One region of the Sporolactobacillus sp. KGMB 08714 genome, then DNA from elsewhere that is predicted to be linked to it. Evidence: predicted binding sites of a transcription regulator. Region 1 holds the regulator's gene; each other region holds the start of a gene.
The links. The regulator NrdR, encoded in region 1, represses ribonucleotide reductase genes. The targets are predictions, from matches to a motif close to AACACNATATATNGTGTT.
Positions count from the first base shown of each region.

Region 2: the regulator NrdR is predicted to act here: its motif matches at 2,031-2,048, upstream of nrdI (class Ib ribonucleoside-diphosphate reductase assembly flavoprotein NrdI).
Region 3: the regulator NrdR is predicted to act here: its motif matches at 2,056-2,073, upstream of nrdD (anaerobic ribonucleoside-triphosphate reductase).

Region 1 is NZ_JAUUBW010000056.1:107,835-111,910, reverse strand. It holds gene mutM (DNA-formamidopyrimidine glycosylase) at 1-613, shown strand, start outside; gene coaE (dephospho-CoA kinase) at 607-1,206, shown strand; gene nrdR (transcriptional regulator NrdR) at 1,309-1,800, shown strand; gene Q6A92_RS17865 (replication initiation and membrane attachment family protein) at 1,968-3,344, shown strand; gene dnaI (primosomal protein DnaI) at 3,369-4,076, shown strand, end outside.
Region 2 is NZ_JAUUBW010000004.1:27,392-31,467, reverse strand. It holds gene Q6A92_RS02755 (RNA degradosome polyphosphate kinase) at 1-1,681, shown strand, start outside; gene nrdI (class Ib ribonucleoside-diphosphate reductase assembly flavoprotein NrdI) at 2,140-2,523, shown strand; gene nrdE (class 1b ribonucleoside-diphosphate reductase subunit alpha) at 2,486-4,076, shown strand, end outside.
Region 3 is NZ_JAUUBW010000038.1:10,676-14,751, forward strand. It holds gene nrdG (anaerobic ribonucleoside-triphosphate reductase activating protein) at 1-35, opposite strand, end outside; gene nrdD (anaerobic ribonucleoside-triphosphate reductase) at 38-2,002, opposite strand; gene Q6A92_RS15500 (MFS transporter) at 2,807-3,919, opposite strand.

The sequences.
Region 1 (4,076 bases):
AATGGAAGGAAGATACAGACTGGATCGGGAGAACGTTCCCGTCGACCCATATACTCATGTCATTTTTCATTTTACCGACGATACCTCCCTGCGTTATCGCGATGTCCGTAAATTCGGGACGATGCATCTTTTCAGGAAAGGCGAGGAATGGAGGATGCTTCCGCTCAAAGAGCTGGGGCCCGAACCGTTCTCAAACTCTTTTTCGGCAGAAAGCCTGGCGCTGAGCTGCCGAAAAACGACGCGGGCTGTCAAACCGATGCTGCTGGATCAGCGCGCGGTTGTCGGACTGGGAAATATTTATACGGACGAAGCGCTTTTCAGAGCACGTATCCACCCGCTTACTCCTGCCGCGGATCTAACGATGCCGCAGATTAAAACGCTGCACGAAGCGATCGTCGAAACGCTCGGGGAGGCCGTGAAAATGGGCGGAAGCACGATCCGGACCTTTGTGAACAGCCGGGGGCACGCCGGTTTTTTTCAACAGAAATTGCAGGTATACGGACGCAAAGGGATGCCGTGCCCAAGGTGCGGGACGGCAATAGAGAAGATAAAAGTGGGCGGAAGGGGCACACATTTCTGTCCCGCCTGCCAGATTCGGGTGACGGGATCATGATTAAAGTCGGACTGACGGGCGGAATAGCCAGCGGGAAAACCACAGTGTCCGACTGGCTGAGAGCCCGCCGCTATCCACTGATCGACGCAGACCGGATCGCACGCGAAGTGGTTGCTCCCGGTGAACCGGGTTTATCCGCAATAGCCGGTGTTTTCGGGCAGGACATCATTCTGAAGAACGGGACACTGGACCGGCAGGCACTCGGCAGATTGATTTTCAATGATGAAAAAAAGCGCCGGCAGCTTAATGAACTGCTTCATCCGCTGATCAGGGAACGGATCGGATCCCGAGTGAAACAATTCCGGGAATCGGGTGCCCGTGCCGTTTTTCTTGATATTCCTCTGCTGTTTGAGGGGTCTCTTGATCGGTGGACGGATAAGACCCTTGTCGTCTATGTTTCGAAAGACAATCAACTCAGGCGGCTGATGTCGAGAAACCATTTCACGGAAACGGAAGCGCTGGCCCGGATTGATGCGCAGATGTCCCTTGAGGAAAAGAAAAAAATGGCTGATGCAGTCATTGATAATAACGGTTCGGTCGAAGAAACGGTCAGGCAGCTTCAGTCCATTTTAAAACAATGGAATCTTTTATAATTTTCACCGTTTTGTTCCGCAGGTGCAGACCTTTGCTTTTCATCCGGCTCCTTGTACGATAAAATAAAACTAACATCTAATACTTGGATTGAGGTGGAGAGAATGCGCTGTCCAAGCTGTAAAAAAGACGGGACCAAGGTACTGGATTCCCGTCCCGTGAACAGCGGGCGGGCGATTCGCAGAAGGAGAGAGTGCGAATTTTGTCATTACCGATTCACAACTTTTGAAAAAGTCGAAGAGACTCCTTTGATCGTTGTGAAGAAGGGCGACAATCGCGAGGCTTTCAGCAGCAACAAGATCCTGCGCGGGCTCATTAAGGCATGCGAAAAGCGTCCGGTCCCTCTGGAAAAGCTTGAAAACCTGGCGAACAGCGTGGAGAAAAAGCTTCGCGATGACGGGCGTTCTGAAGTGAACAGTCATGAAATCGGCGAGATGGTGATGAATGAGCTGGCCAAAGTCGATGAAGTAGCCTATGTACGTTTTGCTTCGGTCTATCGTCAGTTCAAAGATATCAATGTATTTGCACAGGAGATTCAGGAACTGAAGGATCAGCTGGAAAAAGCCAAAAACAGCCGAAAGGATGGGGACGGCTGACCTGATCTTTTTGGATGCGGCTGAGGGAGAATCGGTGAAAAGAGACCGATGCGGCTCCGTTTTGTAAAACAAGAGCCTGTGGCAGCGATTATGCGCCCAAGGCGTATCCTGAACTTTTTGAACGCCCTCTTTATACAGGACAGGATGATATGGAAGGGGGGACAAATATGCTGCAATCATGGAGAGAAGTGCTTCCGGGCGATCATTATACGGTCAGAGCGGACGGACTTCTCAATTATTATGATCAGAAAATTATCACACAGCTTTATCAGCCGCTCGTCGGTATTGAAGCGACGAGTCTCTATTTTTCGCTGCGGCAGGAGACGGGGCGCGGGCAAAACGATCAGACGGCGACTCATCACCATTTGATGGGAACAATGAATCTTTCGCTCGACCGCATTCTTCGGGCGAGAAAGAAGCTTGAAGCAGTCGGCCTGCTCCGGACGCTGAAGAAAAAGCAGTCGGATCCCGCTTTCTTTATGTATCTGCTGGTGCCGCCGCTCACACCGAATCAGTTTTTTAATGACGGGCTGCTGAACGTCTTTCTCTATCACCAGATCGGCTCGAAGGATTATCATCGTTTAAGCGAGCTATTTCTCGAGCAGCCCCCGGATTCAGAGGGCTTTGAGGATTTGTCCGCCGCTTTTGACGAAGTCTTTGAATCCATTCCGAGCAGCGAATTTTCCCGCGACCTGCAGGAGGACACACGCTGGGAGGATCGTGCACATCCGCAAAAACTGAAGTTCCGCAGCTATTTTGATTTCAGTCAGCTGAAGAATTATCTGTCCGACGCCATTGTTTCCGGGGAAGCACTGACTGAAGATGTCAGAGACGCCATTGAGAAACTTGCCTGCGTCTATCAGACGGACCCCTTTGACATGAGCCGGGCCGTCGAATCGGCGTCTCTGCATACGGGGACGGTGGATATCGGCCTGCTCAGAAAAGAAGTCCGGGACTATTACCGCCTGGAGCATGGGCCGAATGAGATGCCGGCTTTATATGAACGGACGCAGCCGGCGGAGGCATGCGAGATGAGCGATAAAGTGCCTCAGACTGAGGAAGAGCAGCTGATTTCCTGGTATGAGACGAACTCGCCGTATCAATTGCTTGAGGAGCTCGGACACGGCAGCAAACCGGCGGCGCCCGATCTGCGTCTGGTGGAAAATCTGATGTTTGATACAAAATTGAATCCCGGTGTGATCAATGTACTGATTGATTATATTTCGAAGGTGAACGATAATAATTTAAACAAATCTTTTGTTGAAAAAGTAGCTGCCCAATGGTCGCGGGAAAACGTCCGGACTGTGCGCAAGGCGATGTCTGTGGCCCGCGAAGAAAAGAAAAAACATACACAGCAGAAACTGCCGTCAGCAGCAAAAGGGCCGGCGGCAAACCGCAAACAGCCGGGCAGGGCCCGCAGCGAAGTCGTTCCGAAGTGGATGAAAAATCGGGACAAGGCGGGCGGCAAACGTCCGGACGGGGTTACGGAAGAAGAAGCTCAAAAACGGGCCAAATGGCTTGAAGACTATTTAAATAGCATCTAATCACAAAAAGCGGGGGGCGAAGAAATGGAGCCAATCAAATCGGTACTGCGGGATATTGCAGATGAGCGGGGCATTCAGCAGGACCGGGAACGCCTGGCGGATAAACTGCTGGCCGCGAATCCGCGGATTGCCGGCTTTGTCCGGCAGAATCCGCAGATTACAAGACCGGTCTGGATGAAAAACGTCTCGGAGCTGTATCAGTTTGCCGAAGAATGGAACCATTGCGATCATTGTCCGGGGCTGGACAAGTGCCCGAATATGATGCAGGGATACAGGCCGGAGCTGATGAACGACAAGGGCAGACCGGTCCTTGCTTTTTCCCCGTGCCCCCTGTTTCAGAAACGAACGGCGAGCCGGCGGCAGAGCCGGTTAATCCGCAGTTACTATGTCCCGAAAGACATCCTGCAGGCAACGTTTGAGACGATCGATAAACGGGAACCGGGGCGTCAGCAGGCGCTGAAAGCTGCGGGTGATTTTGTCAAATCCTATCTCGACGGCGGAAGCGCAAAAGGGCTGTATGTCTGCGGACGGTTCGGCATCGGAAAAACGTATTTGATGGGTGCGGTGATGAATCGTCTGGCCGAACGCCGTTCGATCGCTTCGCTGATTGTCTACGCACCAGATTTTTTCCGGGAAATCAAAGGGGCCATTCAGGACAATTCTGTGGATAGAAAAGTCGATGTTCTGAAGAAAACCCCCGTTCTGATTCTCGACGACATCGGGGCGGAAACG
Region 2 (4,076 bases), on a different contig from region 1:
TCTCATTCTTAACAAGAGCATTAATATTGCCGCACTGATTCATAAAAGGGGCTGCCGTTCAGATCAGAAAGAATTTGTCACGGTTCAGGTGCCGAACGTGCTTCCGCGGGTTGTGAAACTGCCTGATGAGTCGGGACATTACAGTTTTGTTCTGCTCGAAAATATTATCCGCCGCCATCTGAGGGAACTGTTTGTCGGCTATGAACTTGACGAGGCTTCCTGCTATCGGGTCATGCGCGACATGGATCTTGAAGTCGATGAGGAAGAGACGGCGGATCTGCTCAAAGAGATTGAGAAACAGCTGCGCCTGCGCGAGCGTGGGAATGTGATTCATCTTGATGTCGAGGCGGGAATCGGCGACCGGCTGATCCATAAGCTGATCAAAAGGCTGGATGTCGGTTCGGAAAATGTTTACCGTGTAAACGGTCCGATCGACCTGACCTTCCTGTCCAAGCTTGTAGGGGAACTGGACGGTTTCGGAGAATTGCTTTATTCGCCGCACCGCCCGTTCGTGCATTACGAACTGATGGAGCACTCCATTTTCGATACGCTGCGCGAACAGGATGTCTTCCTTCATCACCCGTACGACTCGTTTGATGCCGTCATTGAGCTGATCCGCCAGGCCTCGATCGATCAGAATGTGCTGGCAATCAAGATGACGCTTTATCGTGTGTCCGGCAATTCGCCGATTATCCGTTATCTTGAAAAAGCGGCGGAGAACGGGAAGCAGGTGACGGTGCTCGTAGAATTGAAGGCACGGTTTGATGAGGAGAATAACATTAACTGGGCGCAAAAACTGGAGAAAACGGGCTGCCATGTCATTTACGGCCTGGTCGGACTGAAAACTCACTGCAAAATGGCTTTGGTTGTCCGCAGGGAACAGACGGGAATCAAGCGCTATATGCACTTCGGTACCGGGAACTATAACGATATTACGGCCAAGTTTTACACCGATATGGGGCTGCTGACGAGCAATGAACAGATGGGCGTGGATGCGTCCAACGTTTTCAATATGCTGTCCGGTTATTCGGAACCGCCTTATTTTCATAAACTGGTTATGGCGCCGCTGTGGCTGCGCAATACGATGCTCGATCTTATTCAAGCGGAAATTGAAAATGCCCGCGCCGGGAAGCCCGCGTATATTCACGCTAAAATGAATTCTTTATCTGACGAGGACATGATTAAGGCATTATACCGGGCATCTGCGGCCGGAGTCACGATCAGGCTGCTTGTCCGGGGCATCTGCTGTCTGCGCACGGGAATTCCCGGAGTCAGCGATCACATCGAGGTGCACTCTATTGTCGGACGCTATCTTGAGCACAGCAGAATCTATATTTTCGGGAACGGCGGGGAGCCTAAGGCGTTCCTTTCCAGCGCCGATCTGATGACCCGCAATCTGAACAGGCGCGTTGAGCTGATGTTTCCGATTGATGATGATGAAATCCGGGAGACCATTATTCGATTATTCGATACGATGATGGCGGATAATGTCAAGACAAGGATCCTGGGCAACGACGGGCTGTACCGCAAACGGGACCGGCGCGGCAAGGAGTCCGTGAATGCACAGGAGTATTTTGCCTGCCTAGCCGAACAGCAGGCAATCAAGCGCCGTAAATCTTTAGATGAGAGGCGTACGTTCACACCGATCCGGGGCAGAGGGGAAGAGACCGGCCTGCAATGACAGTCCGACGGCGGGGTTGCCAGCGGCGCATCAAATAATCGAAACACAGCAAAAGATGAGAAAACCGGATCTTTGGATAGAAGAAGCCTTCGGTGCGGCGGTCAGGACGGCCCGTCTGAACCGGCCGCAGGGACGCTGTGCTAATGTCCGGCCGCCGATCCCGGTCCTATAATCCTTGAAAATTTGATATCTGTAATGTAAAAAGAAGCATTTTCCCGCGGTTCCGTCTGTTCCGGCCGGAGATCGGGAATTGCCTCTTTTTTTCGCAGGAATCTGCCTGTTGAATCATGTCGCCCGATGGCTTATGATAAACAGTGTTTTCATTTTGTCCGGGAAAAGTTCCTTGTGAAAAACAATATATTGTGGTAAATTAATAAACATAAACTATATATAGTATGTACAACCTGTTGTCAGACACTAAGACATGCAGCTTTTCTGATAAGAAAGGAGGACCGCTGATGCTGATTCTTTATGAGACAATGACCGGAAACGTCAGACGATTTCTGGCAAAGACGGGACTTCCGCATGAGCCGATCAGCAATCGTCCGGCAGTTGAGCAACCCTTTATACTGGTGACGAATACGATCGGGTTCGGCGACGCGCCGGAAAGCGTCAAGGCTTTTCTTGCAAAAAACGGACGGTTCCTGCGAGCGGTGGCAGCAAGCGGGAACCGCAACTGGGGCCGGAACTTTGCCCGTGCGGCCGATGTAATTTCCTCTGTGTACAGGGTGCCGGTTCTTTATAAGTTTGAATTAGGCGGGACGGCAGACGACGTGATTCAATTTCGGGAAAGGGTGAAGACATTTGCTGAACGAAGCGACCAAAACAAAGTCTTATATTGAACTGAATAATGAAGTACTGACGCGCGGGGAGGACGGTTTTTACCAGCTAGGGAAAGATCGGGAAGCGATCCGAGTCTACATAACCGAAGTCGAGCAGAAGATGCTTCATTTCCCCACCGTGCTGGACAGACTCCACTACCTGGTCGGTCATCATTATTATTATGATGTTTTCGCCGAATACGAAGAAGGAAATATCGAACAGCTTCATCAAATAGCCGGCAACTATGGGTTCGAATTCCAGTCTTACATGGCAGCAAGTAAATTCTATCGTGATTATGCGATGAAGACCAATGACAAATCTCACTACCTGGAGCATTATTTCGAACGCGTCTCCATCGTAGCCCTGTATTTAGCACACGGGAATTATGATAAAGCCGTCAGCTTCATGCGTGCGTTGATGGAACAGCGCTATCAGCCGGCGACGCCGACATTTCTCAATGCCGGAAAGGCCCGGCGCGGCGAAATGGTCTCCTGCTTCCTGATTGAAGCGGACGATTCGCTGAATTCGATCAATTATATTGAAAGCACGTCGCAGCAGCTGTCGAAAATCGGCGGCGGTGTGGCGCTTAACTTATCGAAGATCCGCGGCCGCGGCGAAGCGATCAAGGGCGTTGAGGGTGTGGCAAAGGGTGTCGTGCCGGTCGCCCGGAAGCTTCAGCTTGGATTTGTTTATGCCGATCAGCTGGGGCAGCGTCCCGGCGCGGGTGCTGCTTATCTGAATATTTTCCATTGGGACGCTCCTGAATTTCTGGATACAAAAAAGGAAAACGCCGATGAGGATATTCGCCTGTCGACGCTGTCCATCGGGCTGATCGTCCCCGGCAAGTTTTTCGAACTGGCCGAACAGGGCAGGCCGTTCTGCATGTTTGCACCGTACACGGTTTATAAGGCATACGGGCAGCACCTGGATGATATGGACATGGACAAGATGTACGATCAACTGGTTGCCAATCCGGCAGTTAAAAAGAAGAGCGCGGATGCCCGCGAGTTTCTCAATCGGATTGCCCAGATGCAGATGCAGTCCGGTTATCCTTACATTTTTTACAAGGATAATGCCAATAGAAACCATCCGCTGCACCGGCTCGGCAGCATCAAGATGTCGAACCTGTGCACGGAAATTTTTCAGATGCAGGAAACGTCAACGATTAACGATTATGATGTTCCCGATCAGATCCGCCGCGATGTCTCTTGCATTCTCGGATCGCTGAACATCGTTAATGTAATGGAAAGCGGCAAGATCCGGGACTCCGTTCACTGCGGTATTGAGGCACTGACACAGGTGAGCGACATGACGCATATCACGAACGCTCCGGGTGTCCGTCTGGCCAACCGCGAACTGCATTCGGTCGGCCTCGGCGCTATGAATCTGAACGGATATCTGGCGAAAAACCGTCTGTCTTATGAGTCGGCGGAAGCCAGGGACTTTGCGCGGACATTCTTCTCAATGGTCAATTATTATTCGATTGAGAAGTCGATGATGATTGCCAGAGAGCGCGGAACGACCTTTAAGGGGTTCGAGCTGACCGATTATGCCGACGGTTCTTATTTCAAAA
Region 3 (4,076 bases), on a different contig from region 1:
CGCAAGTCTTTCTCCGGCTGAACAAGTTGCTGCACCATCAGTTTCTCCAATCAAATAAAATGTGCCCATTACCTGTATGCTTCACACGATCAGCAACTTCCCGCTGCTTGCCTTCATTCATCCGTTCAACGCTTCCTGTCAGATAGCCGGTGATGCGTCTCAGACGTTCAATGTTGCTGCTGCCGCATTTCGGGCATTCGTGATCTATGATGCCCTGATAGCTGCAGACACGGCAAGTGTCAATCTGCACATTCATTGCAAAATAAGAAATATCATTGGCCATCGCGGCATTGACAAGCTGTTCCATTGCCGGAATGTTGTGCTGTGTCGAAGCGTCGACTTCGACGTAAGTAATGGCGCCGCCCCTGGAAATTTTATGAAAAGGTGCTTCCTTGCGAATCTTTTCTTCTGCTGAAATTGGATACCAGACCGGGCAATGAAACGAGTTGGTCAGGTATCCGTGATCAATGACCCCTTTGATTTCTCCGTATTCTTCTACAAGCCGATTGTAAATGGAATAACAGCAGTTTTCCGCGGGTGTTGAATAGACCGAAAAATTCAGATCATATTTTTCCGACATCGCATTTTTGTAAGCTTCAACATGTTTATAAATGGAATAGGCAAACTCCCAGACCTGATCGTCCTCAAACTGATGCTTACCGAACATTGCTGCCATGCAGTTTGACAGGCCAAGCAGGCCGAAAGCGAGCGTGCCATGTTTCAAGACTTCGCGGACCGGTTCGTCCGGGTCAAGTTTTTTCCCTTTCATCAATTGATTTTCATACATAAACGGCGCCGATTTCGCCGGCTGGCGCCCCTGATATTCAAATCGATCAACGAGCGCCTGAGTCGCGACTTCGAGCACGCGATCGAATGTCCGCCAGAATCCTTCGATGTCCGGCTTCTGACGTATGCCTAGACAAGTACCATGTTCAATGCCGATTTTCGCCAGGTTGATCGTTACCGGCGAAATGTTGCCGCGGCCCTGATTGCCGATGACGCCGAAGCGGTCGTCGGCCAGCTGCGTCCGGCAGCCCATCGTGTTAAAAATTTCTTGTTTGCACGTCGGTTTTTTAAAATAGCTGGCTGTACAATTTGCATAGTTTGGAAACATCCGCATCGAAGAACACTTCAGCGCCAGTTTGAACAAATCGTAATTCGGCGTGCCGGGCCGATCATTGATCCCCTTATAATACTGAAAAACCTGAACGGGGAAAATCGGCGTCAAATGGTGGGCACCGACGCCCTCAATGGTCGCATCAAGCACACTCCTGGACACAAGACGGCCGGCAGGCGAAGTATCCGTTCCGTAATTGATCGATGTAAACGGCAGCTGATCGGCGGCACGCGACTGCAGGCTGTTCAAATTATGAATCAGCGCTTCCGCCCCCTGATGAGCCTCTTCCGTTGTTTTGTCCCACGCATAAAGCAGCGCCCGGCGGTAGGGATGTCCGGCCGGATAATCGTCCTTCGTATCCAGAAAATGAACGGCTGAATCGGCGGTCCCGGTTTTTTCCGTATCATAAATGTATTTCAACCCAACGGCAAAATGTTTGCGGAATGATTTGTCGACATAAGGCGCGAGATCAAGATCCAGCGTCCCGACGGCAATGCCGCCGAATTGCAGATTGCTCTGGCACTGCATAATCACTGCAGTCAGCTGCATGGCGCTGGAAATCGAATTCGGTTCGCGAATGTCGGCATTATTCGTTTTAAATCCGCCCGCCAGCACCTCAGCAAGATCAAGGGTCAAACAGTTGTGATTGCCGGACGCGTAAGCGTTGAAATCGTGTATGTATATCCAGTTATCTTGAAACGCTTTCCGAACATTCTCGGACAGCAGGTAATCCATCGCATACCGCTTTGTTACATGATTTGCCACGCGGACGTTGCGTGCTGAAAAAACTTGTTCAGCTAAATTTGCATTTTCATTTTCGATATTATTTAGATCCATTGTATTCTTGATCATGAGCATCATTGGATCTTCTGTTAATTCGATCATAGCCAATCGGCCCTCTTTCATCGAAATCTATATTAATCTTGCAATTCATATATTATACTACATATTGTGCCTGTTTAACATGACGTATACATATGTTGATTAATTGTCAAAATTCAAGATCCTGCTGACTAAGAGACAGGCATTTGTGGGTGCAGCCGTTCTGAGAACGTCTATTCCTCCTGCACCTTAACAGCTCCGGGGAATTTTTAAATTTCTAAAATGAAAAGGCTATCCTTTTGGACAGATTCTAAGGAAGAGAAAATAGTTAGACGGCATCGAACTATTTTCTCTGCAGCAGGGCGTTTTTTAATAGCTATTTAATCAAATTAATCAAAAATTTACTTTATCTGAATTTCAGCGTAGACAGTGGCGGATCTTATCATTTCAGACTACCTGAGGCTAAAGTCAAACAGGCCCTCAGGTGATTTTCCTTTTTGAGAAGTAAATGAGAGGTGAATTTGTCGATGGGGTCTGAAACCGCTGATAAACAGGCGGCGCTCGACGATTGATCAGCGGTTTCCGCCATCTCCACCTGCGGAACATCAATAAATCCTCAAAAATGTTGATATAAAGACATTTTTGAGGATCTCTGTTTTGCATTTCATCCGTTTTGATTGATGCCGTGAAGTTCGCCCGCTGTGTCGGCAGCCCGTGTTTCAAGCAGATCCGGTTCGTCAGGAATTATTTGACACACGAAAAGTAAAAGTTATATTTTGCCGCAAATATGGGGTGCTGTTCTTTGCTCCCTTACTAAAACAAGGGCCTATTGGCCGGAGCCGCTTTAACAAAAAGGTCTATAGGACTTCACAAAGCCTGTCCTTGTTCCTTTTCGATCTGCCCCAAGGATTTTCCTCCCGTATTCGGCATGAAAACGAGGCCGACCACCAGGGATACCAGGGTGAATCCTGTCATCAGCAGGCCGAGGCGATGGAATCCCATCGCTGCCAGAATCGGGACAAACATGCTCCAAAATCCGAGCGAGACACGAATGACGGCCCACATAAAGCCCTGCGCCGTCGAACGGAATCGCGTCGGGAAGAGCTCGCTGGCCCAGATCTGATAAAATTGCTGTTCACCGCAGCCGTTGCCGTAGCCCCAAAAGAGAACAAAGAGGATTGCGATACCGGTATTCAGCGGGAAGAATGCAAAAAGCGACATGGCAAGCACACAGAGCCCTGCTCCGGAAAGAAACAGCCATCTTCGTGCCTTAGGATTATCGGCAAATTTCATGAAGATAAAAGTACAGGCAAGAAACGTGACCGCATATTCGCACAGTTGAAAGATCAGGCTGGTTACCTGGGTCTGATTGCCGAAATTCTTAAGCAGATACGGGAGGAAGAAACCGTTCGTACCTGCCGCAAAGTTCCATACGCCGAAGAGAACAATCAGAAAGATGAGGTCCTTCAGATTTTGACCTTTAAAAAGGCTGGATAGCTTCACCTTGTACGGATCAAAAGATCCTTGTTTTATTTTTTGGCGTTCGCTGATCCAGACTTTGGATTCCGGCATGTCGGTGCGCATCAGCCAGGTTATAAGGGCGACAAGAGCCAGATGAAGGAATACGATACGTACGCCCCCAATCCCTAATGGCGTTGTCAGGGACGCGATTAAAAGTGTCACCATGACGCCCACCGCCCAGAGAGACTGAGCCGCACCGCCATGTCTGCTCCGGTTTTTATTTTGCGCATTCTCGGCGATGATTGTCCAGGAAGCCGGGATGTCGGCCCCGACAGACAGGCCCATAATGACGTAGCCGAGAATCAGCATCCATGATGAAGAAGCGCTTACAAGAATGATGATGCCGACAATATAGCAAAGCAAATCGTATTCATAGATTTTCTTTCGGCCGACTTTATCGCAAAGCCATCCGCCGCGCCGGTTTTTCCTTAACCTGGCCGAAGGACCTGACCCGACGATTTACTCATGTACAGTATATTGCTAAAAAGGAAAGAAGACTTCGGGGAAAAACATGCGATTTTCTGTACTCCCGTAGCCCCATTTGATCGCCCATGCACAAGAGCAAAAAGGTTTCAAAAAGGTTTCACTTATATTATATTCGATAAAAGCGGTCGAA